DNA from 4 places in the Shewanella sp. S23-S33 genome. Region 4 is predicted to be linked to each of the others. Evidence: predicted binding sites of a transcription regulator. Region 4 holds the regulator's gene; each other region holds the start of a gene.

Region 1 (4,526 bases), on a different contig from region 4:
TAGCGCAGGTTATTACGGTGGCGATTGGGGGGATAGTTACTATTCTGGTCGAGGTCGCGATATTCGTTTCACTGTGGGCTACCGCTTCTAAATATTAATGAGCTATCTAACTAACAAAGCCAGACTCAGTCTGGCTTTTTATTTTTTACGCTGAGTTCAAAGAATAAATCTTAAAATAGGTATAGTCTTGAATATCGTTTTAGTAGAGTGGTTTAATTGTCGTTATCTATAGTGTTAGCGGGCAGTCATTACTAAATAGGAGTAATTTATATTTTACTCTGCTGTTTATGGCTGAAATTCTTAGTATTTTAGGTATGATGTGAGCTGTAACCGAATCATCTTATTGTTAATAAACAGGTGTAAAGTGTCTTATGACTGATCTTGAGCAACAGGTTTTTACTCAAGTTAGAGCTATCATAGCGAACGAAGAGCAAGTGATTGGCCGCCGAGGAATTCTAATTCCACTCAAAAAAGCGATTCTTGCTGAAGGCGACATTCGTAATGTGATTGACATTATCTCGAGCGATCCCGCATTGGCAGCGCACATGCTTATGCGCAGTAATTCCGCACAGGCTGCTGTAGTGGAAAATCACAAAACTCGTTCGTTGAAAGAAGCTTTGATCCGCTTAGGTCAAGTTAATATCTATCGCTACGCCTTTACGTTCTATTTAAAAGAACGCCTCGATGAACTGCCACAGCCCTATAAAAAGTTGGTCCAAGGTTATTGGAAGCTGACTGAAGATATTGCAACGGATGCGGTAGATAGCTTAGCGGATATGGAAGGTGTGGAGGTTGATGCTGACGAAGTGCAAACCTTAGCTCTGTTCAGTGTGTTCGGCCAAATTATCGCACTGACCGCATTTGCCTATTTAAATGCTAATGCCGAACAGTCATTTCCTTTAAGTGTGATTAAGTCATTGATTGATAATCAACAACAGACCTTAACCATCGAAGCGTTCGAGGCGTTAGATCTCGATCAGGATCTGCGTCAAGAATTTATGATCGCCCATAATTTGCGTCAGACCCGTAATCCTAATTCATCGGGGTTGATACTGCGCCGTGTCTTGTCTATGCGTGGATTGTTGATGAATCCGCTGTAATTTGTCGATGCTATGAAATAGTCATTTGACTCAATAAACAAGCCTGCATTCGCAGGCTTTTTACTCTATGTCACCCGCATTAATTCGTCTTCTGCTGGCGGGATAAACCTTCCCTCGCCACCAGTTGTAACCAATTTTGGATCAATGCAGAGTTAGCACTGTGGCGGCGATAGGCACCAAATAGCGGTCGTTTCAGACCTTCTTGGCCGAGTTTTACCGTAGCGAGACTCAGTCCGTGTCCTTCATTAATCGACCAACTTGGCAGTGCGGCTATGCCGTCTTTACAGGCGATGCGTTGCAATAACATCATGGTTAAATCACAGGTTTTTTGCTCGCCTGCCTCTATGCCCGCAGGCTCTAAAAAGTGGCGATAAATATCTAAACGCGTCAACGGCACTGGATAACTGATAATAGGCAAGTGTGCTAATTGCTTAGGGGTGACATAGGCTTCTTTCGCTAAAGGATGATCCTTAGCAACCACTAACTTCACTTCAAAATCAAACAAATGCTGGTAGGCGAGTGAATGCCCAGGCACAGGATCTGAGGTTAAGACAATATCCAGTTCACCCATTTCTAAGGCATTGAGCGAGTCGAACAGATGACGGCTCGACAAGTCTAACTCGGCAGTTGGATGATCTTGCCTAAATTGCTCCATTACAGGCATTAACCAGCGAAAACAGCTATGGCACTCAATGCCGACACGCAACTGATTGGTTTCGGTTTCCAGCCCATTCTTCAAATCTGTCTCTGTTTCTAACACCTTAGGCAAAATCTCTTCGGCCAGATGCAACAGGCGTGCACCTTCTTGGGTGAATGACAGTGGCTTACTCTTACGCACAAAAATGGGCGAGTTAATCCTTTGCTCCAACTCCTTAATCTGGTGGGAGAGGGCGGATTGAGTGACAAAACGTTTTTTGGCTGCGCCCGCCAAACTGCCGCTTTCTTTCAGGGCCATTAAGGTTCGCAGGTGTCTTAGTTCGATCATGTTCACTCCAAGTGAATTTCGCTCATGTTGTGCTTGAAATCAATTCGGTTGCTGGCATAGAGACTAACACAATAAACTTCTAGACGTCCAGACGCCCATTGTTATTTATCAAGGCTGAAGTGCTGAAAAGTGCCAAGAGAAAACAATCTGGTGGGTGCAAGTGCCGAATGTGGCTTATCTCAAATAAAGGAAGATAGAGTATGCAATTAAATAGTCTTGGGTTTCCCCGTATTGGGCGTCGTCGTGAATTGAAATTTGCCTTAGAAAAATACTGGCGTGGTGAGAGCACTCAGGTGGAATTACGTGAAGTGGCGAGTGAACTTCGCCGCACCCATTGGCAGTGGCAAGCTGCTGCGGGCATTGAGCAAGTTCCCGTAGGTGATTTTGCCTTTTATGATCAAGTGCTGACCTTAAGCGCGACTTTAAATGCCATTCCTGAGCGTCATCGTGGTGAAGGGACAATCGATCTCGATACTTTATTCCGTGTTGCCCGCGGCAGAGCGCCAACGGGCCAAGATGCGCCTGCCTCTGAAATGACCAAGTATTTCAATACTAACTATCACTACCTGGTACCTGAGCTCAGCCAAAACCAAGAGTTTTCGATTGCCTATGAGCAGTTCTTTGATGAAGTTAGCGAAGCGCAAGCGCTAGGTTATAAAGCAAAACCTGTGCTACTCGGCCCTGTTAGCTACTTGTTCCTTGCTAAAACCGTGGGCCAAGAGTTTGATAAGTTAAGCTTATTACCTAATTTATTAACTGCTTATGCTGACATTTTGGCGCGTTTTGCTGCTCAAGGAGTGCAATGGGTACAGCTCGATGAGCCCATTCTCGCATTGGAATTGGATGGCGAATGGCAAGCGGCGATGATTGAGGCGTATCAAGCACTCAGCACTGCGAAGGTGAAGATCCTTCTTACCAGTTATTACGGTGGTATCGCTCACCATCAAGCGCTGGTATCGGCCTTGCCGGTCGCGGGGTTGCATGTCGATTTAGTCACAGCGCCGGATCAATTGGCAGTCTTTGCCAATGCGCTTGGTCAAGATCAAATTTTGTCGGCGGGTGTGGTCAATGGCCGCAACGTGTGGTCGGCAGAGGCGGATTTGATTGCCGAACGCATAGGCGCGGTTGCCTGTGATCTCGGAGATCGCTTGTGGATCGGTACTTCTTGCTCACTCCTGCACAGCCCTGTGGATTTAGAGGTGGAAGCCACGCTTGAGCCCGCGCTGCGTCAACAACTCGCGTTTGCGAAGCAAAAATTACTCGAACTGGCCAATGTGCGCCAATTGCTACTGGCACCTGAATCTATCGCGGCAAAAGAGATTGTGCAAACCTGTTTGGCACGCCGTGAGGCGAAAGCGCAGGCCGCCGACAGTCAAGTGATTGCCCGCGTTGCCGCGTTGACATCTGCCGATTATGAGCGCGTCAGTGATTTCAGCGTACGCCAAGCAGTGCAGCAGCAGAAATACCGTTTACCTCTGTTGCCGACCACCACCATTGGCTCCTTCCCACAAACACCAGCAATCCGTGGACTACGCAGTCGTTGGCGCAAGGGCGATCTGAGTGATGCACAATATACAGAGCAATTGCAGCAAGTCACCCGCGATACTATCGACCGCCAGCTTAAACTCGGTATCGATGTACTGGTTCATGGTGAGGCCGAGCGCAACGATATGGTGGAATACTTTGGTGAGCAGCTTGCGGGCGTTGGCTTTACCAAAAATGGTTGGGTGCAAAGCTATGGTTCACGCTGTGTTAAGCCGCCGTTGATCTATGGTGATGTTAGCCGTCCAAAGGCGATGACGGTTGATTGGGCCGAGTTTGCCCAAAGTCTTACCGACAAGCCTGTAAAAGGCATGTTAACTGGCCCTGTGACGATTCTGCATTGGTCATTCGCCCGTGAGGATATCGGCCGCGATGTGATTGCGACTCAGCTGGCGATCCGTGATGAAGTGGTGGACTTACAAAATGCCGGTATTGGTATTATACAAATCGATGAGCCCGCCTTCCGTGAAGGTCTGCCATTGAAACAAAGTGAATGGCAAGCCTATTTAGATTGGGCGGTGAATGCCTTTAAACTCAGCGCTGCTGGCGTGACTGATGAGACTCAAATCCACACCCACATGTGTTACAGCGAGTTTAATGACACCATTGCCGCGATTGCCGCCATGGATGCCGATGTGATTACTATCGAGACTTCGCGTTCACGGATGGAGTTACTCAACGCCTTTGAAGATTTTGAATATCCCAATGAAATTGGCCCCGGTGTGTATGACATTCACTCACCAAACACCCCAAGTGTGGAGGCCATGGTGCACTTAATCGAGAAAGCGGCGCAAAAAGTGCCCGTACGTCAGCTGTGGGTCAATCCAGATTGCGGCCTAAAAACCCGTACTTGGGATGAAGTTGAACCTGCATTGAAAAACATGGTCGATGCCACGCGA
Region 2 (4,526 bases), on a different contig from region 4:
TAACCGCTTTCGCTGTGAGCCACTTTTCTTCAATGATTTGTTTGAGCATGGCCTGACCATCGGCGAACAGCTTTTGCGCCTCGACGCCGACGACTTTATCGGTGAGGATTTCGGGGTAATGGCCGTGCAGTTCCCACGAGCGGAAAAACGGTGTCCAGTCGATACGCTCGACTAAGTCTTCTAATGGATAATTATCAAATACTTGGCGACCGAGCACATTTGGCGTGAACGGGGTGTAGTTGGCCCAATCGTGTTGGCAGCGGTTTTCACGGGCGGCTTCGAGTGACACTATTTCTTTGCGTTTAGCTTGGGATAGGCGCTTAGTGCGCATGTCGTCGTATTCAGCATAGGTTTCGTCTATGGTCGCTTGGCGTGTCTCGTTGTTGATGAGCTTACTCACCATAGGTACAGCGCGGGACGCATCGGCGATATAAATGGCGCCATGGGGATAATGGGGCGCAATCTTCACCGCTGTGTGGATTTTTGAGCAAGTGGCGCCGCCGATAATCGCCGGAATTGTTAAGCCTTCGCGGTGGAAGGTTTTCACGTTATGCACCATCTCGTCCAGACTCGGCGTGATGAGGCCCGACATGCCGATGATATCGATATTGTGTTCTTTCACGGCGTCGAGAATTCGCTCCACCGACACCATCACACCTAAATCGAATACCTCAAAACCGTTACAGGCGAGCACCACGCCGACGATATTCTTGCCGATATCGTGCACGTCGCCTTTTACCGTCACCATCAAAATCTTGCCGTTAGATTGGCCTTCGACCTTTTCTAGCTCGATATAAGGGTTTAAGTAAGCCACGGCTTTTTTCATTACCCGCGCCGATTTCACCACCTGTGGTAGGAACATCTTGCCGGAGCCGAACAAGTCGCCGACCACGTTCATGCCGTCCATCAAGGCGCCTTCAATCACATCCAGCGGACGTTTCGCTTCTTGGCGAGCGGCTTCGGTATCTTCATCAATAAATTCGGTAATGCCTTTGACGAGCGCATGGGATAAGCGTTGGCTCACCGGCCAGCTGCGCCATTCTAAATCTTCTTTCTTACCCACCTGCGCGCCATCACCGCGGAATTTCTCTGCGATTTCAAGTAACTGCTCGGTATTGCTCGAGCCTTCAACTGGGCAGGGCAAGTTAAGCACCACGTTTTCGACCCGCACTTTAAGCTCAGGATCGATATCGTCGTAAATGGCTAACTGACCTGCGTTGACTATGCCCATGTCCATGCCGACTTTGATGGCGTGGTACAGGAATACGGCGTGGATCGCCTCGCGCACTGGGTTGTTACCGCGGAACGAGAACGACACGTTCGATACGCCGCCCGAAATCATCGCGTGGGGCAGGGTGGCTTTAATCGCTTTAATGGCATCAATAAAATCGACTGCATAGTTGTCGTGTTCATCGATACCCGTGGCGATGGCGAAAATATTCGGGTCGAAGATGATGTCTTCTGGCGGAAAGCCGACTTTATCGACCAACACGCGGTAGGCGCGGGTACAGATTTCGATTTTACGCGCCTTAGTGTCGGCCTGACCTTGCTCGTCGAATGCCATGATAATGGCCGCCGCGCCGTAGCGTTTCACTAAGGTGGCTTGATCAATAAACTTGGCTTCGCCTTCTTTGAGGGAAATCGAGTTAACTATGCCCTTGCCTTGAATACATTTGAGGCCAGCTTCGATCACTTCCCACTTAGAGGAGTCGATCATAATAGGTACGCGGCTGATGTCGGGCTCAGAGGCAATCAAGTTTAAAAACTTGTGCATGATCTCGGCGCCATCGAGCATGCCTTCGTCCATGTTGATGTCGATGATTTGCGCGCCGCTTTCGACCTGCTCGCGGGCGACATCGAGCGCTTGCTCAAACTTGCCTTCTTTGATCAACTTTAAAAACTTGGCCGAACCTGTGACGTTGGTGCGCTCACCCACGTTAACGAACAGGGATTGGGCGTCGATAGTCAGTGGTTCCAAACCGGCCAAGCGGCAAGCGACCGGAATGTCTGGCAAAATACGTGGATCGTGACGGCTCACCGCTTCGCGGATCACGCGGATATGTTCAGGCGTACTACCACAACAACCCCCGATAATATTAAGCATGCCTTCGCGCGCCCAATCTTCGATCACGTTCGCCATGTCCTCTGGGGTTTCATCGTAACCGCCAAACTCGTTCGGCAGGCCTGCATTCGGATGCGCCGACACATAACACTCACTGATGCGGGATAATTCTTCCACATAGGGGCGTAATTCTTTTGGCCCAAGTGCACAGTTAAGACCGATAGATAAGGGCTTGATATGGCGAAGGGAATTGTAAAAGGCTTCGGTCGTTTGGCCAGTCAGTGTGCGGCCAGAGGCATCGGTAATGGTGCCCGAAATCATGATCGGCAATCTGTCTTTAGAATGCTTACCGAATAAGTCATCGAATACGGATTCAATCGCAAACAGCGCGGCTTTGGCGTTTAAGGTATCGAATATGGTCTCGACCATAATGATATCCGCGCCGCCCTCAATCAGTGCCTTAGTGGATTCTTTGTAAGCAGTCACTAACTCATCGAAGCTGACGTTGCGATAGCCTGGGTCGTTCACATCAGGGCTAATCGAACACGTACGGTTAGTGGGGCCTAACACACCGGCGACGTAGCGTGGAATGCCTGTGGCAGCAAAGGCTTCATCACAGGCTTCACGGGCGAGTCGCGCGCCGACTAAGTTAATTTCGGCGGACAGCGACTGCATGTCGTAGTCGGCCATGGCGATGGTGGTGGCGTTAAAGGTGTTGGTTTCAATGATGTCGGCACCGGCGTTTAAGTAGTCGGTGTGAATTTGTTTGATGATGTGGGGTTGCGACAAGACCAAGAGGTCGTTGTTACCTTTGACATCCGTATGCCAATCTTTAAAACGTTCGCCGCGATAGTCCTCTTCTTCCAGCTTGTAGCCTTGGATCATAGTGCCCATGGCACCGTCTAAGATCAGAATGCGCTCTGCAAGCTGTTTGCGTATGTCTGCCAATATCTGGCCGGCTTTGGTAGAGGGTATCGTCATAAATAATTACCTTAAATACAGCTAAGTTAAGTCCAAAAATCGGCCATTGTTATGCTAAGTGCATTTTATTGTCGTCAGCCGACATTTTTTGAATACTTGTTCTTAAAAATTTGTTTTGGACATTTAAACGTATAGACGTCCATAATACGCGACTTATGATTGTCAGGGCAAGATGAAAGTCAAAGGCATTAGGAGCGAGAATCGAGAATCAAGAATTTAGGCCCTCGGCTTTAGTTCTTAGTATCTAGTCCCTAACTAAAAAGGCATATATGAAACAAGTTCGATTGTTATTGTTGCGCCACGGTGAGTGTGAAGGCGGCGCCATTTTGCGGGGTCGTGTGGATGTGCCTTTAAGCAAAAAGGGTTGGCAACAAATGTCGGCAGCAGTTGAGTCACAGGCCAGCGTGTGTAGCGCGATTTATAGCTCGACTTCACGCCGCTGCGCCGATTTTGCCCACGCTTTTGCCGCCGAGTTGCATTCGACGGCGGCACTGATATCTGAGTCAAGGCCATTGCAGGCGCAGTGTTTGTCGGGTTTACGGGAAATTGATTTTGGTGATTGGGACGGTTGTCGGCTCGATGAACTGTATCAACAAGAGGGCGAACGCTTAGCGGCGTATTGGCAAGACCCTTGGCAAACTCCGCCACCCAATGGTGAAACTATGGCAAGTTTTGAGTCGCGGGTGAATGGGACGATTGACCAGATACTCGCCGCCGAGTTTGAACGATTGACCCTTGACTCACATAAAATGGGTAATGAAAACAGTACCGTTAATGAAAACGCTGACAATATGCCAGCCACTCAAGTGTGGGTCGTGACCCACGGCGGGGTGATCCGTCACTTAATGGCGCGTGCCCTAGGGGTTGAACGGGCGGTGGGGTTTTATAGTCAACTCGATTTACCCGTGGCGGCCGTGGTGAGCATTAATGTGCTGCAAGATGAACAGGGTGCCTGCTATTGGCGTTTAGATTGGCCGAGTGGGCGCAGGTGTTGAGGCCTTATTTCACGACCTAGGAGTTATGATGTAGGCGTGATCGTTTGGCGAGAATAAGCTGACATGAAAATATTCTGATTTAAACAGCATTGCCTAATGGGATAGATGTAGGATAATGCTTTTCCCTGACGTTTGAACGAGATAGCGTATTACATGCGCAATGAGTGATAACGTCGCAGAAATAGGTGTTGGGAATAGACTCTCTTTGTTCGAATCGCTCCGTTGTTTTAATTCAAGTGGCGTTGTTAACAAAGAGCATATCAACCCAAACATAATAGGGAATCGGGGAGCTGCTCGTCAGTCAGCCCGAACTGTGCCCGCAACTGTGAGTAGTGAAAAAGATCTCGAATCTTCTTCCCTACGAGTCAGGAGACCTGCCTATTTCTGTTATCGCTGCGTGCAGCCTTAGTTCTCGAGCGGGTGACTCGAGGGAGCAGATGACAATATGCACAACCTTTTTTTATACAGGTTTGGACTCGATAGGAGCG
Region 3 (4,526 bases), on a different contig from region 4:
TAAAGGTGCTAGCGTATAAGGCTACAGAATGAGCCATTGTCCGTTTGGATAAGTACCAATATAACCAAAGGGTATTCTTCCACAGAGATACCAAGATAGGCGTTCACTCGTAAAGGCTGAAAGTTTAACGTCAGCTAGGAGCAGTGTTGCGAGCGTATTAGCGTCATCGGATGTCAGCGCGCATATTTCTGCAACGGGAATAATTTTCCAAGTGGCGAGGTAAGCTGACTTAGCAATTTCATCGACTTCGCTGTCAGAAATCCAAGCATGCACATCATTTACTACTGCCTTTGTTTTTAACGAATTAGCCAAGTCATGATCTGTTACACACAGGCTTTCATATTGGATTTCGTAAGGTGTTTCAAAAAAGGCTTCAGGATCGGATTCAAGAAAAGCGGCGATCTCCTCTAATGTGCCGTATGTCTTTGCTGTTTCCTCTGGCTGACCTACGTTGGCTGCCCATGCACAAGATTGAAGTTGCTGTAATAAGATGGCGTTATCGGTCATGGGGTCAGTGCACTCTAATAGTCTATGTATATGCTGTTTTTTATCTTGCCATATTTGTCTTAGCATTATTAATCTAACTAAATGTCAGACATAAAAAAACCGCAGGGTAGCGGTTTTTTATGGGTCTTAAGTGTAAAAATTGAAATGAATTAAGACTATAGACCCGCGTCAGCGCGCAATATTTCGGCTTTATCAGTCGCTTCCCATGGGAATTCGCTGCGACCAAAGTGGCCATAAGCGGCGGTCGCTTGATAAATTGGACGTGCTAAATCTAGCATGGCCGTTAAACCGTATGGGCGCAGTTCAAAGTGTTGACGTACTAACTTGATCAGCACTTCTTCAGACACTTTACCGGTACCGAAGGTCTCGATGCTGATAGAGGTCGGCTCTGCCACACCAATAGCGTAAGACACTTGGATTTCACAGCGATCAGCAAGACCTGCTGCAACTATGTTTTTTGCCACATAACGGGCAGCGTATGCTGCGCTACGGTCCACTTTTGATGGATCTTTACCAGAGAATGCGCCACCACCATGACGGGCCATGCCGCCGTAGGTGTCAACGATGATCTTACGACCCGTTAAGCCGCAATCACCTACTGGACCACCGATAACAAAACGGCCAGTTGGATTGATAAAGAACTTAGTATCTTTGTTTAACCATTGAGCCGGTAATACAGGCTTGATAATGGTTTCCATCACGCCTTCAATTAAGTCGGCTTGTGAAACGTCATCTCTGTGCTGAGTCGATAACACAACTGCATCGATACCGACAATTTTGCCATCATCATAGGCAAAAGTGACTTGGCTTTTCGCATCTGGGCGTAACCAAGGTAGCGTGCCATTTTTACGCACTTCAGACTGACGTTTCACTAATGCGTGGGCATAGGTGATAGGTGCAGGCATCAGAATGTCGGTTTCGTTGTTGGCATAGCCAAACATTAACCCTTGATCGCCTGCACCTTGCTCTGCAGGGTCTGCGCGGTCTACACCTTGATTGATGTCGGGTGATTGCTTACCAATGGCGTTTAATACTGCGCACGAGTCTGCATCAAACCCCATATCTGAATGGGTATAACCAATTTCACGCACCGTTTTACGGGTGATTTCTTCAATATCAACCCAGGCAGAAGTCGTGACTTCGCCACCGACTAATACCATGCCAGTTTTGACATAAGTTTCACACGCCACGCGTGCTTTTGGATCTTGAGCCAGAATTGCATCTAGCACAGCATCAGAAATCTGATCTGCAATCTTATCGGGATGACCTTCTGAGACCGACTCAGAAGTAAACAAGTGCTTTGCCATAGTAGGAAAATCTCGTCGTTAGCATTCAAACGTGTAGAAGCATCTACATCTAGACGGCTATTTTAGTTTAAATCCGATTGCCGATCACCCCCGATAATAAAAAATCCTCTCAGATTGTGACCTGAAAACGACTACTCTCAGTCATAAATAGGTTATTTTTCTTATATTTCATAGTATTAAGTTTGCTATGTTTTTGAGAAATTTATTTCTCCATTACAAGTGATCCTTGCTATGCCCTCTCAAGTAAACGCTAGCAAAGTGACCGGCTTGTTTCTGCGACTTGTATACCCAAGCGACCTGAATCCTGCATCTTCAGGTTGTTTGGGTATATATTCGCCCATCTTTTGCTGAGTGAATGGTAATTTTAGTTTGCGTCACACTGGCATGTAGGGGAAAATATGCATCCAAATTGCCCGCTAGACCCCACAAACAAGCAGGAGAGAGCATGTCTTCCCGTAAAGTACTCGCAAACGCAATCCGTGCGTTAAGTATGGATGCAGTTCAAAAAGCAAATTCAGGCCATCCCGGCGCCCCAATGGGTATGGCAGATATTGCTGAAGTGCTGTGGAATGATTTCCTTAAGCACAACCCGAACAATCCGAAATGGGTAGATAGAGATCGTTTTATCCTCTCTAACGGTCACGGTTCAATGCTGATTTACTCTTTACTTCACCTGACTGGTTATGAATTACCAATTGAAGAGCTAAAACAGTTCCGTCAATTGCATTCTAAAACCCCGGGTCACCCAGAATACGGTTACACCCCAGGTGTTGAAACCACAACGGGTCCACTCGGTGCGGGCATTAGCAATGCTGTTGGTATGGCGATTGCTGAGAAAACCTTAGCGGCACAGTTTAACCGTGATGGTCACGATATCGTTGATCACTACACTTACTGCTTCCTCGGCGATGGCTGTTTGATGGAAGGTATTTCCCACGAAGCCTGTTCATTAGCCGGTACTTTAGGTTTAGGTAAACTGATCGCATTTTGGGATGACAACGGTATTTCTATCGATGGCCATGTTGAAGGCTGGTTCACCGATGATACACCAAAACGTTTTGAAGCTTACGGCTGGCATGTGATTGCCGGTGTTGATGGTCACGATAGCGCGGCAATCCGTGCTGCTATCGAAGCGGCTAAAGCCGTTACCGATAAACCAACCATGATTTGCTGCAAAACCATTATCGGTTTTGGTTCACCCAACAAATCTGGCAGCCACGATTGTCACGGCGCGCCACTAGGCGATGCAGAAATCGCAGCCGCCCGTGAATTCCTTGGCTGGCCACATGCACCATTTGAAATCCCTGCTGACGTTTATGCCGGTTGGGATGCCAAAGAAGCCGGTGCGGCCCGTGAAGCAGCGTGGAACGAGAAGTTTGCAGCATATCGCGCTGCTCACCCAGAACTGGCTGCTGAATACGAGCGCCGTGTACTGAAAGGTGAATTACCGGCCGATTTCGAAGAAAAAGCGCAGGCATTCGTGCAAGCATCACAGGACAAAGCCGAAGGTATTGCGAGCCGTAAAGCCTCACAAAATGCTATCGGTGCATTTGGCGCTATGTTGCCTGAACTGTTAGGCGGCTCTGCTGACTTAGCGGGTTCTAACTTGACACTGTGGTCAGGTTCTAAAGGTATTCAAGACGATCCAGCTGGTAACTACATTTACTACGGCGTGCGTGAATTCGGCATGAGCGGCATTATGAACGGTGCTTCGCTGCATGGTGGTTTCATCAACTACGGCGCAACGTTCATGATGTTCATGGAATATGCTCGTAACGCAGTTCGTATGTCGGCGCTGATGGGCATTCAAAACATCTTCGTTTATACCCATGACTCTATCGGTCAAGGTGAAGATGGCCCAACGCATCAGCCAGTTGAGCAATTAGCTAACCTGCGTATGACGCCAAATATGGCCGTATGGCGTCCATGTGATGCGGCAGAAACGGCTGTTTCTTGGAAAGCTGCGATTGAGCGCCGTAATGCACCTACGTCACTGATCTTCAGCCGTCAAAACCTGAAAGCGCAAGCGCGTACCGCTGAGCAATTAGCCAACGTGGCTAAAGGTGCTTATGTACTGCAAGACTGTGCGGGTACACCAGAACTGATCCTGATCGCAACCGGTAGCGAAGTACAATTGGCAATGGATGCAGCCGCTGCACTGACTGAGCAAGGTAAACACGTTCGCGTAGTTTCTATGCCATCGACAACTGAGTTCGATAAGCAAGATGCTGCTTATAAAGAATCTGTATTACCACGTGCTGTGACTAAACGTGTGGCTATTGAAGCGGCGCATACCGATTTCTGGTACAAGTACGTCGGGTTTGAAGGCACAGTTGTGGGCATGACCACTTTTGGTGAGTCTGCACCGGGTAACGTGCTATTGAATCACTTTGGTTTCACCGTTGAAAATGTGCTGAATGCTGCAAAATCATTGGGCTAATCGCTCAAGGGATTAGATTCAATACAAAAGGTTAAACTTTTTAAGTGTTAATCTGTATAATGCGGCCTGCAATCGTTTGCAGGCCGTTTTTGTATTAAGAGGAAATTGAGACCTCAATGATCCGAGTCGCTATCAATGGTTATGGCCGTATCGGCCGCTCTATTCTCCGAGCTTTATATGAGTCTGGAAAACGGCAGCAAATGCAGATTGTCGCGATTAATGAATTAGCTAAACCTGAAGCCATTATTCATCTGACCCAGTACGACACCACC
Region 4 (4,526 bases):
TGCATAACTTGAGCGTACCGCTAAACTCACTTCGGTATTAAACAAAGGCTGCAGAGTGCGCGAATGTAATACTGGCGAGCCTAAACGCGCTAGGCGATCGGCTTCGGCAAGTGACATGCTTTTCAGTAACTTGGCATCGTTGATTTTATTAGGATCGGCGTTGAACACCCCTTCCACATCGGTCCAAATGGTCACGCGCTCGATATCGGCGAGACTAGCAATCAGGCTGGCGCTAAAATCTGAACCATTACGACCAAGTAACAGGGTATCGCCACGCTCGTTAGCGCAGATAAAACCTGTGATCACTAAGCGTTCATTGGGATGCGCGGCTAATAGGGCTTGTACTTTAGCGCGGGATTCTTGTACCCGAATTTGTGGCACAGCGGCTTCATCGGCCACTAAAATTGAACAGGCATCCACATGGCTTGCCGCCACGCCAGATTCGCGCAGTAGCGCCGCCATTAAACGTGCCGACCAACGTTCGCCAAAGCTCACCACATGGTTGATTTGGTATTCATTGCGCTCATCTAAGGACAACAAGCTGATGAGTTGCGCTTTATCAGTGGCCAAACGCTCACGCAGATCGCGGGCTTGTTCATTCGACAACAACTGCTCAATCAACCCCTGTTGGTAGCTGATCAGCACTTGTAATTCTTCTTGCCATAGCTGACCCGCATCACGCAGCGCTAATAATTTATACAGGAAATTCGTGCTTTTACCCGCCGCAGAGACCACCACGAGATCATCACTATGACCGTGGGTTAACAGGATATGGGCGACTCGGCGATAACAATCGGCATCCGCTAAACTGGAGCCACCAAATTTATGTAAGTGACAACGTGCCATCTATTATTCCTCTACTGACAAGCCGCAACGGCGGCTAATCCTGCTTGAATATCTGCAACTAAATCGGCGGCATCTTCAATACCCACCGATAGACGCAATAAGGTGTCCTTAATACCAGCCTCGAAGCGCGCCTGCGGCTCCATGGCTCTGTGGGTCATAGTGGCGGGCACTGCCACTAAACTTTCGACGCCACCTAAACTTTCCGCCACACTAAATAAGCTGAGTGCACCTAAAAAGGCCACCACTTCGGCCTCGCCGCCTTTGAGCTCAAAGCTCAGCATAGCGCCAAAGCCCTGTTGTTGCTTGGCCGCAATGGCGTGACCTGGGTGATCCGCAAGACCTGGATAATAGACTTTGCTCACCACAGGGCTTTGCGTTAATACCTCAATAATACGCTGGGCATTGGTTTGATGCTCGCGAATACGCACAGCTAAGGTACGTAGGCCGCGCAGGGTCAGATAACTGTCGAAGGCCGACCCCGTTAAGCCTAGAGTGTTCGACCACCAATGTAAGCTTTCGCCGATTTGCGCGTCTTTGGCGACCACAGCGCCGCCGACCACATCGCTATGACCATTGATATATTTAGTGGTGGAGTGGATAACGATATCCGCGCCTAACAATAGGGGTTGTTGCAATATTGGCGATAAAAAAGTGTTATCGACCACCACCAGCGCGCCGACACCATGGCTCGCCTTAGCAATGGCTTCGATATCCACCACACGCAATAACGGGTTCGATGGGGTTTCGAGCCACACCATCTTAGGATTCTGCGCAATGGCGCCGGCTAACGCTTGGCTGTCGGTTTGGTCGACCACAATGAGCTTAAACTGGCCTTTCTTCGCCAAGTTGGTAAATAAACGGTAGGAACCGCCGTAACAATCGTGGGGCACGACCAATAGGTCATCGGGGCCGAGCAAAGTAGTCACTAAGGTGATGGCCGCCATGCCAGTGCATGTCACTATGCCAGTCGCCCCCTTTTCTAATTGCGCTAATGCTTCGCCTAAAATGCAGCGCGTTGGGTTGCCTGAACGACTGTAATCGAATTCGCGGGGATTTTTATGACCATCGAAGGCGTAATTAGTCGACAAATAAATCGGTGGCACAACTGCGCCATATTGAGTATCGCTTTCGATACCCTGACGCACTGCCAGTGTGGCTAATTGACGCTCTGCCATGGGGGGACTCCTAAATTCGGTAGACTGATAGAGATGTCTGGACGTCTAAATGTACCTAAGCCCAACGCCATCGTCAATAGGCGTGAAGACGTTTAGACGTCTGAACATAAAGAAATCTGTTTGCAATCACAAAGAAATAGTAGCAATAATTTGACTGTTCTTTGTAAGGGTTTAAAATCTGCCCCGAATTTAGCGTTATAACAGGTGAGTCAATGACTGAATGGAATGGGGAATACATCAGCCCCTATGCTGAACATGGCAAGAAGAATGAACAAGTAAAAAAAATTACTGTGTCTATTCCGCTCAAAGTGCTTAAGGTCCTCACGGACGAACGTACTCGTCGTCAGGTCAATAATTTGCGTCACGCCACCAACAGCGAGCTGTTGTGTGAGGCATTTTTGCACGCCTACACTGGCCAGCCATTGCCCAACGATGAAGATCTGTCAAAAGATAACCCAGACAGCATTCCTGCAGAAGCCAAGTTGTTGATGGATCAAATGGGAATCGAGTGGGAAGACATGGAATAGCGACTCGTCGCTTTTAAAGTCATATCACAGTGCTCATCAATAGGGATCGTTAACGATCCCTTTTTGTTTATACCCAAGCGACTTCAAACTTTAAATTTCACCATCTTGAGGTGGTTTGGGATATAGGAAATCCTATGTTTTCTATGATAGATCCACAGACACTCGCCTTAGCCTCGCTGGTCGTGTTTCTGGGCGCATTAACCCAAAGTCTTATTGGGTTTGGGCTTGCGGTTGTCGCCAGTCCTTTGCTGTATATCGTCGATCCACAACTTGTACCTGCGCCTGTTATTGCTATGGGTTTCTCCATCGCCCTGCTGACCTTAGTGCGTGAACGCGGTCACTTAGAATTCAATGGCTTGCAATATGCGCTCCTAGGTCGCGTGCCCGGCGGTTTTATCGGCGCGAGTTTATTGCTGTTTGCGCCTCAACCCATACTCGGTTTATCCATCGCCGCCATTGTGACTGTCGCAGTGATCCTCAGCCTGTATAAATTCAGCCTGCCAGTGAATAAGAAAACCCTCTTCGGTGCGGGCGTGGTTTCAGGGATCTTCGGCAATATCGCCGCGATTGGTGGCCCGCCGATGGCGATTTTATTGGCAGGCAAAGATGCCTCGCAGTTTCGTGCTGCCCTGTCGGCCTTCTTCATTTTTAGCTCCATGATTGCATTGGTCATTTTAGCGATCACTGGCTTATTAGAATTAAAACATCTGTGGCTGTCGTTGATGCTGCTCCCCTCAGTGATTTTAGGTTACTTAGTCGCAGGACGATTAGTGGGCCGTGTCGATAAAGAGAAGACAAAGATGGCGACGTTAGTCCTGTGCAGTATCAGCGCCTTAGTGCTAACGGTGAAGTCGGTTATCGAGTTATTACCCCAATAAGCGTCCTGCTTGTACTGGCAAACCTTCTCAAGATTCAAACAATAAAAAAGCACTGACATTGCCAGTGCTTTTTCTTTATCTATCAATATGTAAAGCCAGATTACACTCAGCTTAAATAGCTTTGCCCTGCGTACACAATAAAGTGTCTTAAGGCGAGTACGCCCGTTAAGCTCGCACAAGCCACCATGATCATCGCCCCCTTAGTGTGGCGAGTCGCGGCGGGTAGCAGCATAAACAGCAATGGAATACCAAAACCTATACCGACAACGCCTATCCAGAACACGCTTGCCCATAGCCCAGAAGTTAACGATGCTAAGGCCGCTGCCGCCGCGCCGCCCTTGAAGTACAAGGCGCAGAACAGCATGAACAGGAACAGGATTTCAATCACCATCACAGGCAATTCTAAACCGTGCATCTTCACTAAGGTTTTGTCGTGGCTGTCAGTCTTAAACATCAGCAAAGCCAGTACCGCATTTGCCGCAGCGCCCGCCGATAGACCTGACACTAAAAACAGCGCAGGCAGTACCGCAGTGTTGAGCATAGGATAAGCATTCATCGCCGAAATTAAGAAGCCAGTGTAAGCCCCTACGCCAATGGCGAGGACAAACAACAATACTTCAATCAGCTTTCGAAATGGCATAAGTAACTTAGCGATAGGTGTTAGGAAACCCAACCCCCATTTTGGTAAGTCATCCCGCAGCACAATAATGGCGTACGCAAAAGCTAAGGGAGAATACGCCAGCAGCGCCAGTACCCCGATTGCCATCACAGACTGGAAGTTATAGTGAATTAAGATCAACCAGAAGTGGAATGGTTTGGTTAAGTCAAACACTAAGCAAGCTAGACCTAAGCTAATTGCTACAGGCCCAATAATGGCTGCCGCCTTAAGAATGCTGCTTTCAGCTCCTGCGCTGAGTTCCTTATTCGCCCAGCGTAAACCAATGCCAATCAATAAACTGCCCGCGGATAACCCCGCCATAAACAGGTAAACGGCGATGACCCAGTGCCAAGTGACAGGATCATATTGCGCCATGTCGCCCCAAGTATTGTTCATAATCAAATCCCCCCTCTTTTGGTAGGAACGCGATATACCCTAGGTT

What was found. Region 4 encodes MetJ, which represses methionine synthesis genes. Its sites were predicted from a motif close to TAGACGTCTAGACGTCTA; they were not measured.
Region 1: a site for MetJ is predicted at 2,158-2,175, ahead of metE (5-methyltetrahydropteroyltriglutamate--homocysteine S-methyltransferase). Genes of this name have one in related genera too.
Region 2: a site for MetJ is predicted at 3,168-3,185, ahead of metH (methionine synthase). Genes of this name have one in related genera too.
Region 3: a site for MetJ is predicted at 1,857-1,874, ahead of metK (methionine adenosyltransferase). Genes of this name have one in related genera too.

The regions. Positions count from the first base shown of each region.
Region 1 is NZ_JBHFFD010000069.1:13,014-17,539, reverse strand. Features, by position in the region: gene ACHA99_RS19045 (TonB-dependent receptor) at 1-91, shown strand, start outside; gene ACHA99_RS19040 (HDOD domain-containing protein) at 372-1,100, shown strand; gene ACHA99_RS19035 (LysR family transcriptional regulator) at 1,180-2,085, opposite strand; gene metE (5-methyltetrahydropteroyltriglutamate--homocysteine S-methyltransferase) at 2,286-4,526, shown strand, end outside.
Region 2 is NZ_JBHFFD010000052.1:245,620-250,145, reverse strand. Features, by position in the region: gene metH (methionine synthase) at 1-3,043, opposite strand, end outside; gene ACHA99_RS14710 (histidine phosphatase family protein) at 3,313-4,038, shown strand; cobalamin riboswitch at 4,259-4,435, shown strand.
Region 3 is NZ_JBHFFD010000023.1:51,625-56,150, forward strand. Features, by position in the region: gene ACHA99_RS07220 (hypothetical protein) at 22-573, opposite strand; gene metK (methionine adenosyltransferase) at 663-1,814, opposite strand; gene tkt (transketolase) at 2,260-4,254, shown strand; gene epd (erythrose-4-phosphate dehydrogenase) at 4,371-4,526, shown strand, end outside.
Region 4 is NZ_JBHFFD010000061.1:78,699-83,224, reverse strand. Features, by position in the region: gene ACHA99_RS16395 (bifunctional aspartate kinase/homoserine dehydrogenase II) at 1-846, opposite strand, end outside; gene metB (cystathionine gamma-synthase) at 858-2,021, opposite strand; gene metJ (met regulon transcriptional regulator MetJ) at 2,234-2,548, shown strand; gene ACHA99_RS16380 (sulfite exporter TauE/SafE family protein) at 2,683-3,426, shown strand; gene nrfD (NrfD/PsrC family molybdoenzyme membrane anchor subunit) at 3,533-4,480, opposite strand; gene ACHA99_RS16370 (4Fe-4S dicluster domain-containing protein) at 4,483-4,526, opposite strand, start outside.